DNA from 2 places in the Hyphomonas sp. CACIAM 19H1 genome. Region 2 is predicted to be linked to the other one. Evidence: predicted binding sites of a transcription regulator. Region 2 holds the regulator's gene; the other holds the start of a gene.
What was found. Region 2 encodes HrcA, which represses chaperone genes, less so after heat shock. Its sites were predicted from a motif close to GTTAGCANTCNNCNNNGNNGANTGCTAAC; they were not measured.
Positions count from the first base shown of each region.

Region 1: the regulator HrcA is predicted to act here: its motif matches at 4,447-4,475, upstream of groES (co-chaperone GroES).

Region 1 is NZ_CP016437.1:1,963,415-1,970,169, reverse strand. Features, by position in the region: gene BBF93_RS09240 (DUF192 domain-containing protein) at 1-187, shown strand, start outside; gene BBF93_RS09235 (PaaI family thioesterase) at 180-614, shown strand; gene BBF93_RS09230 (acyl-CoA synthetase) at 632-2,242, opposite strand; gene groL (chaperonin GroEL) at 2,382-4,022, opposite strand; gene groES (co-chaperone GroES) at 4,077-4,367, opposite strand; gene BBF93_RS09215 (GGDEF domain-containing protein) at 4,740-5,612, shown strand; gene BBF93_RS09210 (CaiB/BaiF CoA-transferase family protein) at 5,682-6,755, shown strand, end outside.
Region 2 is NZ_CP016437.1:3,622,694-3,629,448, reverse strand. Features, by position in the region: gene dnaK (molecular chaperone DnaK) at 1-1,175, opposite strand, end outside; gene BBF93_RS16970 (DUF2061 domain-containing protein) at 1,463-1,687, shown strand; gene BBF93_RS16965 (hypothetical protein) at 1,769-2,689, shown strand; gene BBF93_RS16960 (nucleotide exchange factor GrpE) at 2,715-3,281, opposite strand; gene hrcA (heat-inducible transcriptional repressor HrcA) at 3,281-4,369, opposite strand; gene BBF93_RS16950 (SdpI family protein) at 4,425-5,138, opposite strand; gene BBF93_RS16945 (metalloregulator ArsR/SmtB family transcription factor) at 5,135-5,431, opposite strand; gene BBF93_RS16940 (formate--tetrahydrofolate ligase) at 5,508-6,755, opposite strand, start outside.

The DNA of each region.
Region 1 (6,755 bases), 1.7 Mb from region 2:
GTTCATTCTGGAAGATGGCCGTGTGATTGCGATTGCCCGCAATGCGCAGCCCGGTTCTCTGCGCTCGATTGGTCCCGGCGTGCCGGTGCGCGCTGTGCTCGAGATCCCCGGCGGGCGCGCCAAGGAGCTTGGCATCGAGCCGGGCGATACGATTGTTCACCCGCTCTTCGGCAATACCGGTGGCTGATAGCCAAACGGCAGAGCCGCTGCCGCGTGACGGCTTTGCGCTGACGCCTTCGCGCGGGAAGTTCACGATCCATAACGGGCCGAGCTATCGGGCGACCGCGCCGGGCGACATGCGTACTGGTCTCTGGGTGCTGGACCGGCACTGCAACGGCATGGGCTTCCTGCATGGCGGGATGATGTCAGCCTTTGCGGACAGCGCGCTGGCCTGGGCTGTGTGGAGCGCGACCGGCAAGATGTCCGTCACGATCCGGCTGACGCTGGAATTCATGGAGATAGCCCGCGAGGGCGAGTGGATCGAAGCCCATCCGGAGGTTTCCTCCGTGGACGGGGATTTCATTCATGTCAGCGCGAACATCGTGAAGGAAGATGGGGGCCTTGCCGCACGCGCCAGCGCAGTGTTCCGCACGGTGCGCCGCAAGGCCGAATAAGCTCCGGCCAGGCTGCTTCAGCCCGGAAGGCCCAGTTCCTGCAGCGCGAATGCCTTGATGGATTTGTAGTCTGCCTTGCCATTGGGCGCGCGGCCCAGATTGTCCTTGAACAGAATACGTTTGGGCGCCTTGTAGCGGGCGATCCTAGACTGCACGAAAGCGCGCAGTTCGTCTTCGGTGGCGCTGCCTTTCAGCGAGACCACGGCGGTCACGGCTTGTCCCCATTTGTCATCCGGGACGCCAACGACCAGCGCGTCGGTAACGGCCGCGTGGGATTTCAGCGCTTCCTCCACCTCTTCGGGGTAGACTTTTTCGCCAGCCGTATTGATGCAGTTGGAGCCGCGGCCGAGCAGGGTGATGGTGCCGTCCTTCTCGACGGTGCACCAGTCGCCAGGGATGGCGTAGCGCATGCCGTTGATGGTCTTGTAGGTGCGTGCCGTTTTTTCCGGATCCTTGTAGTATCCCAGCGGCACGGCGCCGCCGCGCGCGATGAAGCCGGGCTCGCCGCTGCCGGGTTGCACTTCGCGGTCGTCCTCCGTGAAGACCTTGCAGCTTGGGCCGATTTCGAATTTGGAAGTCTGTGTGCCGCCATCGGCGGTGGTGACGGAGCTGCCGAAGCCGACAGCTTCAGAGGCGCCGAAGCTGTCGTTCAGCGCCGCCTGCGGCATGTGTTTGAGCAGGCCATGCTTCACCTCCGCGCTCCACATCACGCCGGAAGAAATGATGGCCAGCACGCTGGAAAGGTTCCAGCGCCCGGGATTTTCTTCCAGCGTCTGCAGCATCGGCTTTGCAAAAGCGTCGCCCACAATGGCCATGGAGGTGACGCCATTGGCGTGAACCGTATCCCAGAGGTTTTCCGGGCTGAATTTGGTTTTCTCCGACAGCGTCACAACGGCGCCGCCATTCAGCATGGCGCCCATGGCCGTGAACCAGCCGGTGCCGTGCATCAGCGGGCAGGCGGGCACCTGCCTGGAGAAACGGCCCACGGTGAGCGCGTTCTGGACATGCTCTTCCATGGTTTCGGGCACCGCGCCGCCGAGCTTGCGGACGCCTTCCATGCTGGCCTCGCGCCAGATGTTATGCGTCCACATCACGCCCTTTGGCAGACCGGTTGTGCCGCCTGTATAGAGCAGGAAAATCTCGTCGCCTGAGCGTTCGCCCTTCAGCGGGGAGGGGTCGCCCTCAGTGGCCATTGCCTCATATCCGTGAGCGAACGGAGCGACTGTCTCGCCACCGATCTGCACCCAGGCAGTGACGCGGGGCAGACGGGCGCGCACGCGCTCCACTTCGGCCAGAAACTCGGCGTCGAAGAACACCACTGTCGAGTCCGAATTGTCGATGATGTAGACGAGTTCATCGTCCAGATAACGGTAGTTGACGTTGACCGGGGAGAGGCTGGCTTTGAAGCAGGCGGCCATCGCCTCCATGTATTCGGGCTGGTTGCGCATGTAGAAGCCGGCCTTGTCGCCGCGTGCGGCGCCGAGGCTGAGCAGAGCGCGCGCCAGGCGGTTGGTCCGGGCGGTAAAGTCCGGCCAGTAGATGCGGCGGTCGCCATGGGCGAGGGCAAGGTCATCTGGCCCGAGCGCCGCACCCACGGCATCGAGCATGTCACCGAAATTCCAGTCCATCCGTTTCCTCCGCAGCATTGTTTTTTGGTGATGCTAAGGAGGCGGCGGCGCGCCTGCAATCATGACCCAAAGTAAACAGCCCCCCGGATCGCTCCGGAGGGCTGCCTGATGTCTTCGCTGGGACGCGAAGGGGAAGGACTTAGAAGTCCATACCGCCCATGCCACCCATGCCGCCCGGCATGCCGCCGCCAGCAGACTCTTTCTTCGGAGCTTCGGTGATACCGGCTTCCGTCGTGATCAGCAGGCCAGCCACCGAGGCAGCGTTCTGCAGAGCCGAGCGGACAACCTTCACCGGGTCGATGACGCCCATCTGGACGAGGTCACCATACTCTTCGGTCTGGGCGTTGAAGCCGTAGGAGCGCGACTTGTTGTTGACGATCGTGTTGACGACCACCGAACCTTCAACGCCTGCGTTCTCGGCGATCTGGCGAGCCGGAGCTTCCAAGGCCTTGCGGACGATGTCGATGCCGGCTTTTTCGTCTTCGTTGGCGCCGACAACATCAATGTGACGCGAAGCGCGCAGGAGCGCGGTGCCGCCGCCAGGAACGATGCCTTCTTCAACAGCAGCGCGGGTTGCGTTCAGGGCGTCGTCGACGCGGTCCTTACGCTCTTTCACTTCCACTTCGGTTGCGCCGCCAACCTTGATCACCGCAACACCGCCAGCGAGTTTCGCCAGACGCTCTTGCAGTTTCTCACGGTCATAGTCGGAAGAAGTGTCTTCGATCTGCTTGCGGATCTGCGAAACGCGAGCTTCGATTTCTTTCTTCTTGCCAGCGCCATCGACGATAGTGGTGTTGTCCTTGTCGATCGACACGCGCTTGGCTTTGCCGAGCATTTCCATGCCGACGTTCTCAAGCTTGATGCCGAGGTCTTCGGAGATGACCTGGCCGCCGGTGAGGACAGCGATGTCCTGCAGCATGGCCTTGCGGCGGTCGCCGAAGCCAGGGGCTTTGACGGCAGCGATTTTCAGGCCGCCGCGCAGCTTGTTGACGACGAGGGTGGCGAGCGCTTCGCCATCAACGTCTTCAGCGATGATGAGGAGCGGCTTCTGCGACTGGACAACCGATTCGAGGATCGGGAGCAGCGGCTGAAGGCTCGACAGCTTGGCTTCGTGAAGCAGGATCAGGACGTCGTCGAGTTCGACGATCATCTTGTCCGGGTTGGTGATGAAGTAGGGGCTGATATAGCCGCGGTCGAACTGCATGCCCTCGACAACGTCGAGTTCGGTTTCGAGCGCTTTGGCTTCTTCAACCGTGATGACGCCTTCATTGCCGACTTTCGCCATGGCTTCAGCGATCATCTGGCCGATTTCGGTCTCGCCGTTGGCGGAGATGGTGCCGACCTGGGAGATCTCTTCGTTCGTCTTCACCTTCTTGGAGTGGTGAGCGAGGTCGGAGATGACTTCAGCGACGGCTTTGTCGATGCCGCGCTTCAGGTCCATCGGGTTCATGCCGGCAGCAACGCGCTTCATGCCTTCGCGGACGATGGCCTGGGCCAGAACCGTTGCGGTCGTGGTGCCGTCACCTGCGGTGTCGTTGGCTTTCGATGCCACTTCGCGCAGCATCTGGGCGCCCATATTCTCGAGCTTGTCTTCCAGCTCGATCTCTTTCGCCACGGTGACGCCGTCTTTCGTGGTGCGCGGAGCGCCGAAAGACTTTTCGATGACCACGTTACGGCCTTTCGGGCCGAGCGTGACTTTCACTGCGTTGGCGAGGATGTCGACGCCGCGGAGCATTTTCTCGCGGGCATCGGCGCCGAAAACAACGTGTTTTGCAGCCATGTGAGTTACCTCTTGTGTTATGTCTGGGGTTCAGAAGGACAGGTTGGGGCGGACTTACTTGTCCAGAACGCCCATGATGTCGCTTTCCTTCATGATCAGCAGGTCTTCACCGTCGATCTTCACTTCGGTGCCGGACCATTTGCCGAACAGGACGCGGTCGCCTTTCTTGACGTCGAGCGGAACGCGCTCATTGTCGTCGCCGATGGCGCCGTTGCCGACAGCAACCACGATGCCTTCCTGCGGCTTTTCCTTGGCGTTATCAGGGATGATGATCCCGCCTTTGGTTTTTTCTTCTTCTTTCACGCGGCGCACGACAACGCGGTCGTGGAGGGGACGAAGTTTCATTGCAGTGCCTCTTCGATCAAAGCTTCCTCGGGTGAATAAGGTGACGGGGCCTCCGCCAGCGCAGCGTTAAGCGCGCATCGTTAGCACTCGCCCGAGCCGACTGCTAACGATGCGGCGGAGATAGGGAATCCCGTTGCCGTCGTCAACAGGGACGAAATGAACCTTTTCTGACCACGCGCGTACTGGGGATGGGCGCCATCGCCTCCGGCAGCCTCTTTTGATCGCTCTGCAGCCTCCGCCGCAGGGCGTTTTCGCTATGTCATTGGTAAATTTTGAATTTCGCGGCTTTGCTCAACTGATGGTCCGGTGAAAGCGCGAATTCAAAACTCCTGCGATAGATTTGCATTGGTAAGTCCGCAGGAGCCGGTATCCATGACATTTTCCCGCCGTGACGTCTGGAGCGCCGTGAATTTCTTTGTGCTTGTGGCGGCAACGGCCCTGTCTCTGTCGTTCAGCGTGTCTCTGCTCTTTTACAAGATGGGCCTGCCCGCCGATATCGGGGCTTATATTCGTCTGAACCTGTTTGTTTCCGGCTGTGTTGCGCTGCCGACGGCGATCATCGCCTCGCTGCATGATTTCCATATGCGCGCCTATCAGCGCCGGCTTGAAGAAATGGCGTGGACCGATGCGCTGACCGGCCTTCTGAACCGCCGTTTCTTCGTGCATTCGGCCGAGGAAGAGCGCTCACGGATGCGGCGCACCAAGGAAAATGCTGCGATTGTTCTGATCGACCTCGACCATTTCAAGGAGGTGAACGATCTCCACGGCCATACCGGGGGTGACCTGGTATTGAAGGAAATTGCGGCCATTGCCCATTCCGAGTTGCGCGGGCCTTTTGATCGCCTTGGCCGCTGGGGCGGGGAAGAGTTCGTTGTTCTGCTCAGCAGTGTCAGCCGGGAGCAGGCGATGCTGGTGTGCGAACGTCTGCGCCGCCGCATCGAAGAGACGGTGATCGAGATTTCCGGCAAGGAAGTGTCGGTTACTGCCAGCTTCGGGCTTTGCATGATGGCGCCGGAAACGCCGTTGAATGCCGCCATCGAGTGCGCGGATGGGGCCCTCTACGAGGTCAAACGCCTCGGCAGGAACAAGGTGCTCTGCCGCGACGTTCCGGAAGGCGAGGCTGCGCCGATCGTGACGACGCTTCCGATACGCCGCCGGTTCGGTTCTCGCGGGCAGCGCGAGGGACTGAGTATACCACACGCCAACGACAGCGCGAGCGAACCTACCCGGCAAGTTGGCACCTGATAATCTGTCCCTGGCTTGCCGCATGCCTGATTTCCTGATTGGAAACAGGCCGCATCCGGGAGACATGTCATGGTATCATCGCAGCCCCGTACGGGTCCGCTCACGGACCTGCGGGTCATCGAACTTGGCCAGCTGATCGCCGGGCCCTTCTGCGGACAGATTTTTGCCGATATGGGCGCCGATGTGATCAAGGTGGAGCCGCCTGGCCAGGGCGACCCGCTGCGCGACTGGGGCCGGGAAGGCTTTCCCCTCTGGTGGTCGGTGGTTGCGCGCGGAAAGCGCTGCATCACGGCGAACCTGCGCGAGAAGGAAGGCCAGGACATTGTCCGCCAGCTTGTGGCGCAGGCGGACTTTCTGCTGGAGAATTTCCGCCCCGGCACACTGGAGAAGTGGGGGCTGGGGTATGAAGACCTTCGGAAGATCAATCCGCGCCTGATCATGATCCGGGTATCGGGCTATGGGCAGACCGGTCCTTATGCCTCCCGGGCGGGCTATGCTTCGGTGGGCGAGGCGATGGGCGGGCTGCGCTATGTGATGGGCGAGGCAGACCGGCGCCCGTCACGCGCGGGCATCTCGCTGGGGGATAGCCTCGCGGGCCTCTACGCAGCGCTTGGCGCGCTTGCCGCGCTGCATCACCGTGAGAAGACGGGGGAAGGGCAGATGATCGACGCGACGATCTACGAGTCCGTGCTCTCGGTGATGGAGGCCCTCGTTCCCGAATATCAGTTCGAAGGATACACGCGCGAGCGCTCCGGCTCGATCCTGCCCAACATTGCCCCCTCAAACATCTATGAGGGCAGCGACGGCATGGTGATCGTGGCTGCCAATCAGGACACGGTGTTCGCCCGCCTCTGCGTTGCCATTGGCCGGCCGGAGCTGAAGGACCATCCCGATTACAAGACGCATGTCGCCCGCGGCCGCAATCAGCAGCAGCTGGATGATCTGATCCAGGCCTGGGCGTCCACGCGCCCTATTGACGAGATTGAGCAGATCATGATCGAGAATGGCGTGCCCGTCGGCAAGGTTTACCGCGCCGCGGACATGCTGTCTGATCCCCACTATGCTGCGCGCCAGTCCCTCACCGAAGTGCCAAGCCAGCGCTGGCCGGGCATGCGCCAGCAGAATGTATTCCCGAAGCTTTCA
Region 2 (6,755 bases):
AGCGGGGTCACGTCGAGGAGGACCACGTCTTTGACGTCGCCTTGCAGGATGCCGCCCTGGATCGCGGCGCCGATGGCGACGACTTCATCCGGGTTGACGCCCTTATGGGGCTCGCGGCCAAAGAATTTCTTCACCGCTTCCTGGACGGCCGGCATGCGCGTCATGCCGCCGACGAGGACGACTTCGTCAATGTCGGAAGGAGACTTGCCGGCATCCTTCAGAGCTTTCCTGCACGGCTCGATGGTGCGCTGGACGAGGTCTTCGACCAGGCTTTCGAACTTGGCGCGCGTCAGTTTGATGTTGAGGTGTTTCGGGCCGGTCGCGTCTGCCGTGATGAAAGGCAGGTTCACTTCATACTGGCTGGCCGAAGACAGCTCTTTCTTGGCCTTTTCGGCTTCTTCCTTGAGGCGCTGGAGGGCCAGCTTGTCGGCCTTCAGGTCGATGCCCTGTTCCTTCTTGAACTCTGCAGCCAGGAAATCGACGACGCGCAGGTCGAAGTCTTCACCGCCGAGGAAGGTGTCCCCATTGGTGGAAAGCACTTCGAACACGCCATCACCGATTTCGAGCAGTGAGACGTCGAAAGTGCCGCCGCCAAGGTCGTAGACGGCGATGGTCTTGTTGCCGCCCTTGTCGAGGCCGTAAGCGAGGGCTGCGGCGGTCGGCTCGTTGATGATGCGGAGCACTTCAAGGCCGGCGATGCGGCCAGCATCCTTGGTGGCCTGTCGCTGGGCATCGTTAAAGTAGGCCGGGACGGTGATGACGGCCTGGGTAACCTTGGAGCCGAGATAGGCTTCAGCGGTCTCTTTCATCTTGGTGAGGATGAAGGCGGAGATTTCCTGCGGGGCGTAATCCTTGTCGCGGCCTTTCACCCAGGCGTCGCCGGCAGGGCCTTTGACGATGGCGAAGGGGGACAGTTCCTTGTCCTTCTGCGCGGTCGGATCGTCGAAGGTGCGGCCGATCAGGCGCTTGATGGCGTAGAAGGTGAAGTCAGGGTTGGTCACCGCCTGACGGCGCGCGGGCATACCGATGAGGCGTTCGCCGCTTTCAGTGAAGGCCACCACCGACGGGGTCGTGCGGGCGCCTTCTGCGTTTTCGATGACCTTGGCCTGGCCGCCTTCCATGACGGCCACGCAGGAGTTGGTGGTGCCGAGGTCGATACCGATGATCTTGCTCATATATGTCTCTCTCTTTCGTCAGCCGCCACTGGCTTCGTTTGGGTTCGGTCTGCTCAGCAGCCCCGCGCCGCCAATGGCTCTATCAAGGGTTCAGTTTTGAGCAGCGAGTTGGGGGATTAAATCCGCTCGCTTCTTTGGCCCTCGATATGGGGAACTGTGGGGCAGGCTCAAGAGGCCATGACAGATTTGCCCCATAGGCGCGCTCTATGACGCGGGCAACCCGTTCCGATTTGAAAATCATTCTCAAAGAGCGCATATGTCCTCTCATGAGAATGAGGTTTCCTCCCATGCCGCGCCCGGCCCTTAAGACCCTGACCTATAGCGCCATGCACTTTGCCGTGGCCATCTCCGTCGCCTTTGCCCTGACCGGCAGCTGGCATGCCGCGCTGGCGATCGGGATGATCGAGCCGCTGGTGCAGACGGTGGCCTATACGCTGCATGAACGCGCCTGGGAACGGATCGGCATTGGTGGCCGTCGCGTACCTGAGGCGGCGGCCGAGGCGGTTGGCTGAAGGGGTATTCTCCCACGGAACAGCTGGCCAGCCGGGCAGGGCTGAGGCAGGGTTGGCTCCGGAAAACTCTGGGAGAAATTCATGCGCCTGTTGGCAGCCGCCAGTGTGACGGCGATTTCACTTGTTCTTCTGGGCGCGTGTGGGCCCGCGAGCGTGCCAGCCGACCAGCCTGATGCGGTCGAAGCTGCTGCCGATGCTGAGGAAGCGGCCGGACCTGAGACAGCGGCGGCGAGCGCGCCACGGCTGGAACAGCTGTGGGTAACCGATGGCTTCGACGCGCCTGAGGGCGCCGCCCTTGCGCCTGATGGCAGCTATTTCATTTCCAATGTGACCGGGGACGGCAGCACAAAGGAAGGCAAGGGGTTTGTGTCCAAGCTGGGGGCGGACGGCACAATGCTGATGCTGCGCTGGGCCGAGGGGCTGGACGCGCCCAAGGGCATGACGGTGCTGGGCGATACCCTCTATGTGGCCGATATCGACCAGGTGGTGACATTCGACGTCCATAACGGGACAAAACGGGACACGATCAGCATCGACAGCGCCCAGATGCTGAACGACATGACGGTCTGGCAGGGCGAGGTGCTGGTTTCAGACTCCGGCGCGGCGAGCATTCACCGGTTGACACCGGAAGGTCCGCGGCTCCTGGGCGCCTCCACCGATTGGGCAGGCATCAATGGCTTGCTGGGGGATGGCGAGCGGCTGCTGATCTCAACGATGGCCGAGGGCTATCTGATCGAACTGCGCGGCGCTGACGCTGAGCAAATCCTGGCGCGCGGCATGAAGGATGCTGACGGTGTTGGCCTGGTGCCGGGCGGCGGGTATCTGGTGTCGAGCTGGCCGGGCCATATCCATTATGTCAGCGAAGACGGGCAGGTGACGACGCTGCTGGATACCCAGGCAGGCGGCATCCTGCAGAATGACCTGGCCGTGTTCGGCGATGTGGTGATCGTGCCCAACTGGCTGCCGGGCACGGTTACGGCGTGGCGGGTGGTGCGGGACTGATCCCGCACCTTAGCCGCATCCGTATTCAGTTCGCCGGGCCGGTGCTGACGGCCACCATGGCGGCGCGCAGGGTGCGATCGCCAATACGCCAGCCGGGCTGGAAGAGCTGCGCGATGGTGCCCGAAGGCTGCTCCGACGGGATTTGCGCCACGGCCTGATGGACGTTGGGGTCAAACGGCGCGCCGGGATCTGCCGCCACAGGCACAACGCCGTGCCGGGAGAGGGCGGTGTTGAGTTCCTTGGCGGTCATCTCAATGCCACCGAGGAGGTTTTTCCCGGCATCTGTAAGCCCGCCGCGCTCGCTTTCGGGCAGGGCGTCAAGGGCGCGGGCGAGATTGTCCGATACGCTGAGCAGGTCAGCGGCGAATTTCTCGATGGCATAGATGCGGGCTTCGCTGACCTGGCGGTCAGCCCGCTTGCGGGTGTTGTCGAGGTCGGCCAGCAGGCGCAGGATCTGGCCGTTCATATCGGCCTTCTCTGCCTCAAGGCGCACAATCAGCTCCTCGACCGTGACGGTTTCTTCCGCCTTGGCTTCAGGGTTTACACCGGCGTCGATTTCAGCGGCTTCACCCGGTTTGTTTTCGTCGCTCATCACTTCCCATCCTTTCCGCGCCGGGACGAGAGGATCTCCCCCACGACCTTTGCGGTATAATCTACCATCGGGATCACCCTGGCATAATTGAGCCGTGTTGGCCCGATCACTCCGAGTGCCCCGATCACATGTTTTGTGCCGCCCATATAGGGTGCCACGATCACACTTGAACCAGACAACGGAAAAAGCCTGTTTTCTGACCCGATGAACAGACGCACGCCGCCCGCTTCGCGCGTTGTGTCGAGAATTTCAAGCAGGCTTTGCTGCCGTTCAAGCTCGTTGAACAATTGCCGCACCCGGTCGAGATCCTGGGCGGCCTTGGCGTCTTCCAAAAGATTGGCGCGGCCCCGCACGATCAGGCTGCGGCCGCGGCCCGGCGCGTCTCCGCCCCATTCGGCAAGGCCTGCTTCGACGAGGGCTGTGGTGGCCGCGTCCAGCGCCGCGCGCCGGTCCTGCAGTTCGGCGCGCACCTCGCTGGCCGCCTCGGCCAAGGTGCGGCCCTTGAGGCGCGTGGAGAGGTAGTTTCCCGCCTCGATCAGCGCGGTGGCAGGCAGGCCATCTGGCACCTTGAGGATGCGGTTTTCAACGTCGCCGTCCTCGGTGACAAGCACGCAGAGGGCCTCTCCGCCGGCAAGGGGAACAAATTCGACATGCCGCACCGCCGCGTCCCGGGCGGGGGAGGCGACAAGGCCTGCCCCCCCGGCAAGGCCGGAGAGGATGTCGGAGGCTTCCCCCAGAACCGCTTCCAGATCGGTGCCCGCGGAGGCCAGCCGGTCGTCGATCTGTTTCTTGTCTTCCCGGGAAGGGTCTCCGTATTCGAGGAAACCGTCGACGAAGAGGCGCAGGCCCTTGTGGGTGGGCGCGCGGCCGGCAGAGATGTGGGGGGCGTCGAGCAGGCCGAGGTCTGTCAGGTCTGCCATCACATTGCGGATGGAGGCCGGGGAGAGGGCAATGCCCGCCTTGGAAAGGGTGCGCGAGCCGACCGGCTCGCCCGTTGCCAGATAGCCCTCGACGATCTCCCGGAAAATGTTCCGGGAGCGCTGGTCGAGCCGTTGCATGAGGCTGAGGATGTCTGACTGGTCCGCCATGTCTCTGGATTAAGGGCGGTACATGCGCGGTTCAATAGTGTTGATGGGGCCAGCCTTAGATGGTGAGGCCGGATCCGGCATCCCGGTCGTCAGCCTTGCGCCAGACGAAGTAGGAATAAACCGCAGCAATGAGGGCAGCGGAGACCACCAGGACCGACAGCTGCAGGCCCAGCCAGATGCCGCTGAAGAGAAAGGCGCCCGCCATACCCAGGGCGCCGGCAACCATGAACAATGGGCCCGCCAGGCGGTGGGTCTTCTCCCAGGCGATGTCCGAAGACAGGGTCCAGGGGGTGCGGATGCCGAACATGAAGCTGGAGCGGGTTTTCGGCAGGTAATTGCCGATGACGATGAAGAGGGCGCCGCAAGCCGCGATCACCAGACGGACCATCGTGTCGGAGTAAAGGGTATCCTCCCCGGTTCCCAGCATGCCGAAGGCGATGCCGCCTTGAACGAAGGTCAAGAGCGTCATGACGCCGACCCATGTCGCCAGATAGGCCCGCCGCCCGGTATCGATATTGCGTTTGCGCGGATCAATCGCCGGGACGAGCGCGAGAAGGAGGCCGGTCAGAAGCACGGTGCCTGGAAGGATCAGCAGATAGACCCAGGCGTCACTCTTGCTCGCAAACTGATCTGCCTGTCCGTCCGAGCCCCAATGAACCGGAATATCGCCGGTTTCGGGCAGGGCGTTCCAGGTGGTGAGCGCGATGCCGGATGTGAGCAGAAAGGCGATGGCCGATGCGATCAGGCCGGTGCGGATAAAGGGTTTCATTCGGCTGCCTCCTTAAGGTCGTCATCGCCATTGTCCCGGCCCAGCAGCCCGAGCAGGGCGGTGGCTGCGTCTTCCAGAACGCTTGTGTTCACGCGGTAGAGGATCTGGTTTCCCTGCCGCTCGGCTGTAATCAGCTCGGCCTCCTTCAGCACCGCCAGATGGCGGCTCATGGTTGGCCAGCTCGCCTCGAACTCTGCTGCAAGGTCGCCGGCGAGGCGGGGCCCCTTGCGCAGCAGGGCGAGAAGCTGCCGGCGGGCCGGATGGGCCAAGGCTTTGAAAACGCTGTTTTCCATATCTGCTAATTAGCAATTATGCTAATATCGAGTCAAGAGCTATTTTTGGGTTTAGCTAAATAGATCTATGGCCGGGTCAGTTCAGCCCTTCGATCTGGCCGTGGGCATTGAGGTGGATATGCTCGGCGGCGGGGCGGCGCGGAAGGCCAGGCATGGTCATGATGTCGCCGCAGATGGCGACAACGAAGCCCGCCCCGGCAGCGAGGCGCACTTCCCGAAGACGGACCACATGGCCTTCCGGCGCGCCGAGCAGGGCAGGGTCTGTGGAGAAGCTGTACTGGGTCTTCGCCATGCACACGGGCAGGTGGCCAAAGCCGGCCTTTTCCCATGCGGCTAGCAGGTTTTTCACCGCGCGGGCTGCCTCCACCCGGTCTGCCCGGTAGATGGATTTCGCCACGGCTTCGATCTTTTCCAGCAGGGAGAGATTGTCCGGGTACAGCGGCTTGAAATCGGCAGTGCCGTCTTCGATCAGTTTGACCACGCTGCGGGCGAGGGTTTCAGCGCCCTTGCCGCCTTCGGCCCAGTGGGTGCAGAGCGCGACGGATACGGAGAGTTTTTCGCAATAGGCCTGCAGGGCGTGAACTTCGCCTTCGGTGTCGGTAGTGAAGCGATTGATCGCCACGACGACCGGCAGGCCAAAGCTGCGCAGGTTTTCGATATGGCGGGCGAGATTGGCGAGGCCCTTTTCCAGCGCTTCATAGCTGACCTTGCTCAGCTCATCCTTGGCGAGGCCGCCATGCATCTTCAGCGCACGGATGGTGGCAACGAGAACCACGGCATCGGGCGCAAGCCCCGCCTGGCGGCATTTGATGTTGAGAAATTTCTCGGCGCCAAGGTCTGCGCCGAAGCCGGCTTCGGTGACAACATAGTCGGCCATTTTCAGAGCAGCGCTTGTGGCGATCACGGAGTTGCAGCCATGGGCGATGTTGGCGAACGGGCCGCCATGCACGAGGCAGGGGTTGTTCTCCAGCGTCTGGACAAGGTTTGGCAGCATCGCGTCGCGCAACAGCGCCATCATCGCGCCGGTGGCCTTGATGTCAGCGGCGGTAACGGCGACCTTCTCACGCGTATAGCCAACGATAATGCGGGACAGGCGGGCCTCCAGATCTTCCGCATCTGTTGCAAGGCAGAGGATGGCCATCACCTCGGAGGCGACGGTGATGTCGAACCCGGTTTCGGAAGGGGCGCCGTTGCCGGGCCCGCCAAGGCCGGAGACGATATTCCTCAGGCTACGGTCGTTCATGTCCATCACGCGGCGCCAGCTGGTGCGCACGGTTTCCAGCTTGGGCTCACCGCCCCAATGAATGTGGTTATCGACGAGGGC